DNA from 2 places in the Gottfriedia sp. ABJ_BB2_2 genome. Region 2 is predicted to be linked to the other one. Evidence: a T-box and tRNA genes for the amino acid it is inferred to sense, from the RefSeq annotation. Region 2 holds a T-box; the other holds one or more tRNA genes.
What was found. A T-box is a leader RNA that pairs with one kind of tRNA and senses whether it is charged. The one in region 2 lies ahead of ACX6U0_RS02865 (glycine--tRNA ligase), so its partner is inferred to be a tRNA-Gly.

Region 1: it has a tRNA-Gly gene. The T-box ahead of ACX6U0_RS02865 (glycine--tRNA ligase) is inferred to sense a tRNA for this amino acid. The anticodon was not compared.

Annotation. Positions count from the first base shown of each region.
Region 1 is NZ_JBVFKR010000010.1:65,489-69,922, reverse strand. It holds gene ACX6U0_RS17880 (DUF4240 domain-containing protein) at 1-490, opposite strand, end outside; gene ACX6U0_RS17875 (protoglobin domain-containing protein) at 632-1,930, opposite strand; tRNA gene ACX6U0_RS17870 (tRNA-Arg) at 2,184-2,257, opposite strand; tRNA gene ACX6U0_RS17865 (tRNA-Gly) at 2,261-2,334, opposite strand; gene ACX6U0_RS17860 (metallophosphoesterase) at 2,550-3,059, opposite strand; gene ACX6U0_RS17855 (XTP/dITP diphosphatase) at 3,062-3,679, opposite strand; gene rph (ribonuclease PH) at 3,710-4,434, opposite strand, start outside.
Region 2 is NZ_JBVFKR010000001.1:539,102-543,535, forward strand. It holds gene ACX6U0_RS02855 (NETI motif-containing protein) at 1-140, opposite strand, end outside; gene ACX6U0_RS02860 (Bax inhibitor-1/YccA family protein) at 236-958, opposite strand; gene ACX6U0_RS02865 (glycine--tRNA ligase) at 1,087-2,472, opposite strand; T-box leader at 2,557-2,736, opposite strand; gene ACX6U0_RS02870 (hypothetical protein) at 2,955-3,383, shown strand; gene ACX6U0_RS02875 (ABC transporter ATP-binding protein) at 3,431-4,138, opposite strand; gene ACX6U0_RS02880 (ABC transporter ATP-binding protein) at 4,156-4,434, opposite strand, start outside.

The DNA of each region.
Region 1 (4,434 bases), on a different contig from region 2:
TTGTTTTCCAATCTGCTGTTAAGTGTAATTCTGGATAATGATATCCTTTACTTTCAACTAAGGCATTAAACTCATTCCAAAGCTGATCATCCCAATCATCGTCGCCTTTACGTTTGATTGTGTATGCTTGTAGGGCTAGATCTAACATGTCTTCTAATTCAGGTACTAAACCTTCATCCTCATAAACAGGAAATATATATTCTGCCAAATAATCTGGATCGTCTAGAACTTTTTTATATACTTGTTCACCTTGACCGATTAACCACGCTCTAAAAAAAGCAAACGAATCTTCTGAGCAACCATCCATTATTACCCATGCCGCTGCTAATAACCTAGAATTGTATGCTCTTGAAAAAGCAGTTTCGAACTGTATTTCAAATTCTGCAATTTCATCATCACTTTGCTTTGCTAAATGACTAATGACCCATTCATAAGGTTCTTCTACAATATGCATTTTTGAAATGAGTCCCCAAAAGTCTTTTTCGGTCATAAAAATCACTCCACTATCTTATTTATATTAGGATAACATATCTCAACATAAAATTTCGGTTCTTAACAAATTTGTTATATTCTCACAATTTTGTAAAAAACAAAAAAAGAGAAGGAAATCCCCTCTCTTTTAGCTAATATATTACTCTTTATGCACTGCATCATTTAGTTCATTTGCAGACGCTGCAACACTGCTGATTGCTCCACCTATTTCCTTAATCACATCAACTAAATTAACAATTTGCTTTTCAATACCATGATTACCGGATAAGCTATTGTCCATTGAACTAACAATACCATTAAAGGAATCATGTGTTTGCGTTGCTTCTTGTTGACCATCATTTACTAGACCTTTCACATCATGAATAGAATCTACTACTTTATTCATATACAAGGTTGCATGTGAGATTAACTCTTCAATTCGTTCTGTTGATGTTTTTGTCTGTGTAGCTAATTTCTTTACTTCGTTTGCGACTACCGCAAATCCTTTTCCATGCTCACCTGCACGAGCAGCCTCTATTGCTGAGTTTAGCGCAAGTAAGTTAGTTTGATTCGCAATATCTTGAACGATTAAAATGACTTGTGATATCTCATTAAATGAGTTATTTAGTACATCAACTGATACTGATACTTCATCTGTACTATTTGAGATTGTTGAAATTTTACTATGCAACACTTTCATTAACTCTTGACCTTCATAAGCCAATGACTGAGTAGTGCTAGCAATTTCATTATTTGAAATAACCGATTCGTTTACCCTTACACTATTATCAACTAATAATTCAACAGCAGCATTTGTTTCTTCAACTAAAGCAAGCAACTCCTCAGCAATTTCACCAATTTTTTTCTTTAAATTGATTTCTACTTGTAGCTGTTTCTCTTTGGCACCGATATTTTCTTTTTCATATAGATCTAATACTAATTGCTGTTCAAAGTTTAATATTTTAGAGGCAACAGATATTAGCTTTCTTTGCTCTTCTCTAGTCGTACTAGAAATTTTAGAAATAACTAAAATCAATTCTTCTAATATATTTTGAAAAGCAGCTAAATACCATTTAGGTTGAAGTCCAATTCTAAAATGGATTTGAGCCACTTTTAAACGTTTATTCACATATTCATCATTAATTTCACCATGAAAAAGTAAATGTATATGGGAAGATAACGTTTTTCTCAAACGTTCAACAGATGAGTGACTTTCAATTATATTTTTTAAATGATCAACTTTTAAAACTGCATCATAAAATGCCGAAACTAAATTTTCTATATTTTCAGAAACAATAGGCTGTAAACTTTTCAATATCTTTAACTCTTCTTCTTTTAATCGTATGAACGCTAACTGCTGTTTTATTTCTTCATCTGTTACTTGAATTGAAACTGAAACATTTGATTGATTACTTTCTTTTAAAAAATGACTTTGTTTCTCTTTCTTATTAAAAAACATAAAATATGCTCCCTTCTTCATCTGTAATTATGTCGGAATAATATAATAAATGTTTAGTTAATTGTCTATTCTATTTTTACTATTGATTCCTACAAATGAATGGGGAGGTTCATACTTAGGCATTTAAAAAGTAGAGAGTAAAGTGTTAGTCCAAAGGGACTAATCAAGAATAGAAGAAGAGATCGAATTAAAAACAAAAATAGGTTTAAGAAATGGGCTAACCCTAATTTCTTAAACCTTTTTCCAATTATGACGTCCTGGGAGGGATTCGAACCCCCGACCGACGGCTTAGAAGGCCGTTGCTCTATCCTGCTGAGCTACCAGGACATATGGAGCGGGTGATGGGAATCGAACCCACGACCGAAGCTTGGAAGGCTTCTATTTTACCATTAAACTACACCCGCATATTTTTTTACCGACATCACCTGTCGACATAATTTATTATAGTCACTTCACTAAATAAAGTCAACAATAATTTTAACTTTTTTTCCAAAATAAAGGAAAAAATTTCTTTTCTATTTATACACTCATTATATTTTATTTGTATGAAAATTATCACTTTTTAAAGAACTTAAAGGTTAGTAGAAATTTATATTACACTACTAACCTTTAACTTATGTTATTGTTTTAAATCAAATGAAGATGATAATAACTCTTTGCCATCAATCGTGTAAAAAATAACCTTTGCAGATTTACCATCGGTATCTATGATTGCATATGTTTTCTCTTTTCGCATGCGAGGTAGAAGTATACTTCCTGGGTTGATAAAAAGGATTCCGTCAAACACTTCTGCACCAAGCATGTGAGAGTGTCCGAAGCAAGCGATGGTTGCCCCTAATTCTCTGCATCGATAATGAAGCTTCTGAAGTGTTTGTTTAATTCCATACAAATGTCCATGGGTAGCATAAATCGTTACATCATTTTCCTGATGAATGAACTCCTCTGGGAATTCCCCTCTAAAATCACAATTCCCACGAACAACATGAAACCCTTGTAATTCTTTTGCATCAATCTCTAACTCAGAGTCACCACAGTGAATCATTAAATCAACATCTTTACGATGACGTTTAGAAATTACTTCAAGAAGGTCTGTTAAACCATGACTATCACTTAGAATCAATGCTTTCATCATCATGATCCCCTTAGAAAAAATTCTTTTCCTTCTTTTTCGATTACGTTCATTAATGATTTAATTGCATTTGCTCTATGACTTAAGCCACTTTTTTCATCTGTCGTTAATTCAGCCATCGTCTTGTCCAACTCTGGCAAGAAGAAAATTGGATCATATCCAAATCCATTTGTACCTCGTTTTTCACTCGAAATATAGCCATCTACTGTCCCATTTACAGTAATCGTTTTTTTACCTGGGTTAGCTAATGCAAGCGCACAATAAAATCTTGCAGTTCGTTTACCTGGAAAAACATCATGTAGCTCACTTAATACCTTTTGTAAATTATCCTCATCACTTTTATGTAATCCTGCATACCGTGCTGAATATACACCAGGTCTTCCTTCAAGTGCATCCACTATTAACCCCGAATCATCTGCAATTACTGGAGTTTGTAGCACTTTTGCTAAGTATTCTGCTTTTAAAATAGCATTTTCCTCAAAAGTTGTACCTGTTTCTTCAATCTCTTCAATTTCAGGGAAATCTCGTAAGGATTTAATTTGAAATCCCATTGGGTGAAAAAGTGCTTCAAAGTCTTTTACTTTCCCTTTATTATTCGTAGCAATAATAATTGTTTCCATCCTTAAAGTCTCTCCTCAATATATGTAAAGTTAAAACTTAATTCCTTCATTTAATAGAACTTCTTTTTGTTTTTCAATCAGTTTTTTAATTCCTAGTTCACCTAAAGAAAGCATTTCATTTAACTCTTCTCTCGTAAATGTCGCTTCTTCACCAGCTCCTTGCAGCTCTACAAAGCGTCCTTCACCTGTCATAATAATATTCATATCAACGCTAGCTGCAGAATCTTCTATATAATATAAATCCAAAACCGCACCAGCGTCCTCTAATATTCCTACAGAAGTAGCTGCCAAATAATCTTTAACTGGATAAGATTTTAATTTATCTTGTTTTACTAATTTATCAAACGCCAACATCATTGCAACGAATGCACCTGTAATGGAAGTTGTTCGAGTTCCCCCATCCGCTTGTATTACATCACAGTCAATCCATATTGTTTTTTCTCCAAGTGCTTCTAAATCTACAACCGCTCTTAATGCTCTACCGATTAATCGTTGGATTTCCATTGTACGACCTGTAACTTTACCTTTTGTCGACTCACGCATCGTACGATCTTGAGTTGCTCTTGGTAACATAGAATACTCAGCTGAAATCCAACCTTTACCACTATTTCTTAAGAAAGGTGGCACACGGTCTTCAACCGTCGCATTACAAATTACTTTTGTATCCCCTATACTAATTAGTACAGATCCTTCAGCATGTTTTGTATAATTCGTTATGATTTCAATTGGCCTTAATTCATTATTTAATCTTCCAT
Region 2 (4,434 bases):
TCCATTTTACCATTAATCATTTGTTCTGAGAAAATTGGCACTTCCATTCTTTTTACTGGTGTATAGCCTTCTGCTTCCATTCTCTTTAAACAGTCATTAATTGTTTCATGATCTAATACTTCAAATTTTTTCTTACTCATTGTATTAACCTACTTTCTAACTAAATTTCATGCTATAAATCTTATGTAGAAAAAACCTTACTTCTATTTAAGAGTAAGGTTTTTAGCTTAATATTTTAATTTCTAAGTCTTGATAGGAATCTTAACGCTTCAACATAAATCCAAATGACAGTTACTAATAAACCAAATGCACAATACCATTCGAAATGTTTAGGTGCGCCATGTTTTATACTAGATGTAATCAAATCAAAGTCTAAAAATAGATTAAGTGAAGCAATGATTAAGATTGCTAAGCTTACAATTAAGCCAATCGTACCTGATTGGTGCATAAATGGAACTGGTACATGGAATAGCTGTAGAATCATTGTTAGTAAGTAAAATATCAAAACGCCAATTGTTAAACCAATTACGATTGATCTAAAACGATGTGTAACTTTCACAATACCAGTTGCGTAACAAATTAATGTACCAGCAATAATTGCAATTGTTAATAATGCAGCTTGTAAAACGATCATTCCATAAGTTGCTTCATATACTGCTGAAATGTTACCAATTAAAATCCCTTCAACAGCAGCATAAATAGGTGTTGTAATCGGAGCAATTCTTGGAGAAAAACTTGTTACTAAACCAATGATAAAAGCAAATATTAAGCATCCAATAAACACTTTTGTACTTAATGTTCCAGTTGCAGTTAAATAGTAAGAGTAACCCGCAGTTGCGATTAACATAATTAAAGCAATTAACGCTTTACGAATCGTCCCACCCATTGTCATTGCTTTTTCCGAGTGCCTAGATTTTGTTAATTGTTCAGAATTTAAGATAGGATTCGAACTCCTCATCGAAACTCCTCCTTGTTTTTTTATACATCGATTTTACCATTTTTAGTATATTAATGAAAATTTAAACAAGCTTTAATAAAATATATGAAAAAAGATGCCCAAAAGGACACCTATTTTCGAAAAAAGTATTAAAACTTTATTTTATTAGCTAAGAAAGATTGAAGTTCACTAATTGCTACACGAGTTTGTTCCATTGTATCACGATCACGAACTGTAACTTTTTTATCTTCAATTGACTCAAAATCGTAAGTGATACAGAATGGTGTACCAATTTCATCTTGACGGCGGTAACGTTTACCAATTGAACCAGTTTCGTCGAAATCTACATTGAAATCTTCAGCTAATGCCGCAAATACTTCTTGTGCATTTTCAGATAATTTTTTTGATAAAGGTAAAATTGCTGCTTTATATGGCGCTAATGCTGGATGTAATCTCATTACTGTACGAGAAGTTCCATCTTCTAGTGCCTCTTCTTCATAAGCATCAATTAAAAATGCTAAAGTAACACGGTCAGCACCTAATGATGGCTCAATACAGTAAGGAACATATTTCTCATTTGTAATTGGATCATGATACGTAAAGTCTTCAGTTGAGAACTCCATATGCTGTTTTAAATCATAATCTGTACGAGAAGCAACACCCCAAAGCTCGCCCCAACCAAATGGGAATTTGTATTCGAAGTCAGTCGTTGCATTACTATAATGTGATAATTCATCTTCACTATGGTCTCTTAAACGAAGATTATCTTCTTTCATACCTAATGATAATAACCATTTATTAGCAGTTTCTTTCCAATACGTAAACCATTCAAGCTCTTCACCTGGTTTACAGAAGAATTCAAGCTCCATTTGTTCAAATTCACGAGTACGGAACGTGAAATTTCCTGGTGTAATTTCATTACGGAAGCTTTTTCCAATTTGAGCGATACCAAATGGTACTTTCTTTCTCATTGTACGTTGAACATTTTTAAAGTTAACAAAAATACCTTGAGCTGTTTCAGGGCGTAAGAAAATTTCATTTGTACTTGACTCTGTTACACCTTGGAAAGTTTTAAACATTAAATTAAATTGACGAATATCAGTAAAATCATGACTTCCGCAATCTGGACAAGCAATGTTATGTTCTTGAATTAACTTAGCCATTTCAGAAAATGGTAGGCCATCAACAATAATTTCCATGCCTTTTTCATCAAGTGCATTTTCAATTAATTTATCAGCACGATGACGAGCCTTACAATTTTTACAATCAATCATAGGATCGTTAAAATTACCAATATGACCTGAAGCTTCCCAAGTACGTGGGTTCATTAAGATTGCAGCATCTAACCCAACATTATAAGGACTTTGCTGAACAAATTTTTTCCACCAAGCTTTTTTAACATTGTATTTTAATTCAATACCTAATGGACCATAGTCCCAAGTATTTGCTAAACCACCATAAATTTCTGATCCTGGAAAAACAAATCCACGATGCTTTGCATGACTTACAATGACTTCCATTGACTTTTCTGACATTTTTTTGCCTCCAATTTTTCATTCGATTCTATTTGAAAATGCAAGAATGAAAATAAAAAAGCTCTCATCCTTAGGCATTTTCTGCCTAGGGACGAGAGCTGTATATGCACCCGCGGTTCCACCCTAGTTGACAATTTTAGAAATTGTCCACTTTCAAACATAACTCAAGAATGCCTTTCACTAAAGGTTTTGATTGAGCTTCCACCGTCCTCAATTCGCTATGCAAATATTGCTTTAGTTACTTCTTTCCGTCATCGTTATAACTTATGTAATAATAATATGGTCTTAGTTTATCAAAGTGACAACTATTCCGTCAAATATTATTATTTTCATTTGTGTATGAAATAATACCATGAATTTTTAGAATATTTAATGGGAATCATTCATGTAAAGATAATATCTTTACAGTATTCTGATTAATTGGTATGATAGAAAAGTTGTTTTAAAAATATACCTATTTTCTGAAGAAGGGAGTGCTAGTTTTGAGTAGCAGCATATTTTTTAAGAAAAAGAAACGATCAGCAGTATTGCTTGATAAACATCATTCCATTCGTTTATTAAAAACGAACAAAAAGCGAATCGTAAATAAAAGAAATAATAAAATAAAAGGATTCGAACAAATTTTAGTTAAAGAATTAAACGATGAAATGATTTCAACTTCAAATAGTACGGTAAATGAAATTTCTGAACAAAAAGGAAATATCACGATTGAAAAACTTCCAGTAACATTTCTTCTAAAGCTTGGAAAAGAGTTTTTCTCAGATTTAGAAGCAGTGAAGTACTATTATAATAGCAATCAAGAAAACTATTATAAAAATCGTAGTTTACTAGAAGAAACTTTACAATCTTCTATTAATCAATCAAATGATGATGTTCAAGCAAAGATTATGGAATTTATTGCTAACAAATAATACATCAAAAAAGTGCCATTTGTAACTTATACAAATGGCACTTTTTTTTAAGCTAAGTAAGCTTTCTTTATTTCTTCATTATTCATTAATGTTTTACCTTCACCAACCATTTGAATTTCCCCTGTTTGAATTACATATCCACGATGGGCAATCTGTAAAGCTTGGTAAGCGTTTTGTTCAACTAGTAAAATCGTCATCCCTTGCTTATTCAATTGCTCGATGATCTCGAATATTTGTTCAACAATAATTGGCGCAAGTCCCATTGATGGTTCATCTAGCATTAACAATGACGGCCCCATCATTAATGCTCTTCCAATAGCAAGCATTTGTTGTTCTCCACCACTCATCGTACCACCCTTTTGGTTAATACGTTCTTTCAGTCTTGGAAAATAATCAAACGCCATTTCCATTCTGGCAGCAATTAATTTTTTATCTTTTACAGAGAAAGCACCCATTTCTAAATTTTCTTTTACGGTTAATTTAGAAAAGATTCTTCTTCCTTCTGGTACGTGAGCAATCCCTTTTAAAGCAATCTCATGAGATTGTAGTTTAACAATGTTCTCACCTTTATAAATTAAATCTCCAGTTTTTGGTTTCACTTGACCACTTATTGTTTTTAAAGTAGTAGATTTTCCAGCACCATTACTTCCAATTAACGTAACGATTTCACCTTCATTTACATCAATATTAATATTTTTCAGTGCTTGAATACCACCGTAAAAAGAGTTAATTTCTTTTAATTGTAATAGTGTCATTTTTTTTACTCCTTTCACTATGCAGTAGTCACTGCACTTTTTCCAAGATATGCTTCAATTACTTTTTGGTTATTTCTGATTTCTAATGGTTTTCCTTCTGCAATCTTTTCACCATGATCTAAAACGAAAAGGTATTCAGAAATTTCCATTACAAGCTTCATATCATGCTCGATCAAAACGATCGTTAAATTTAAATCATCTCGCATTTGATAAATTAAATCTGTTAGTTCCTTTGTTTCCTTTGGATTCATCCCAGCAGCCGGTTCGTCTAACAGTAGAATACTTGGCTTTGATGC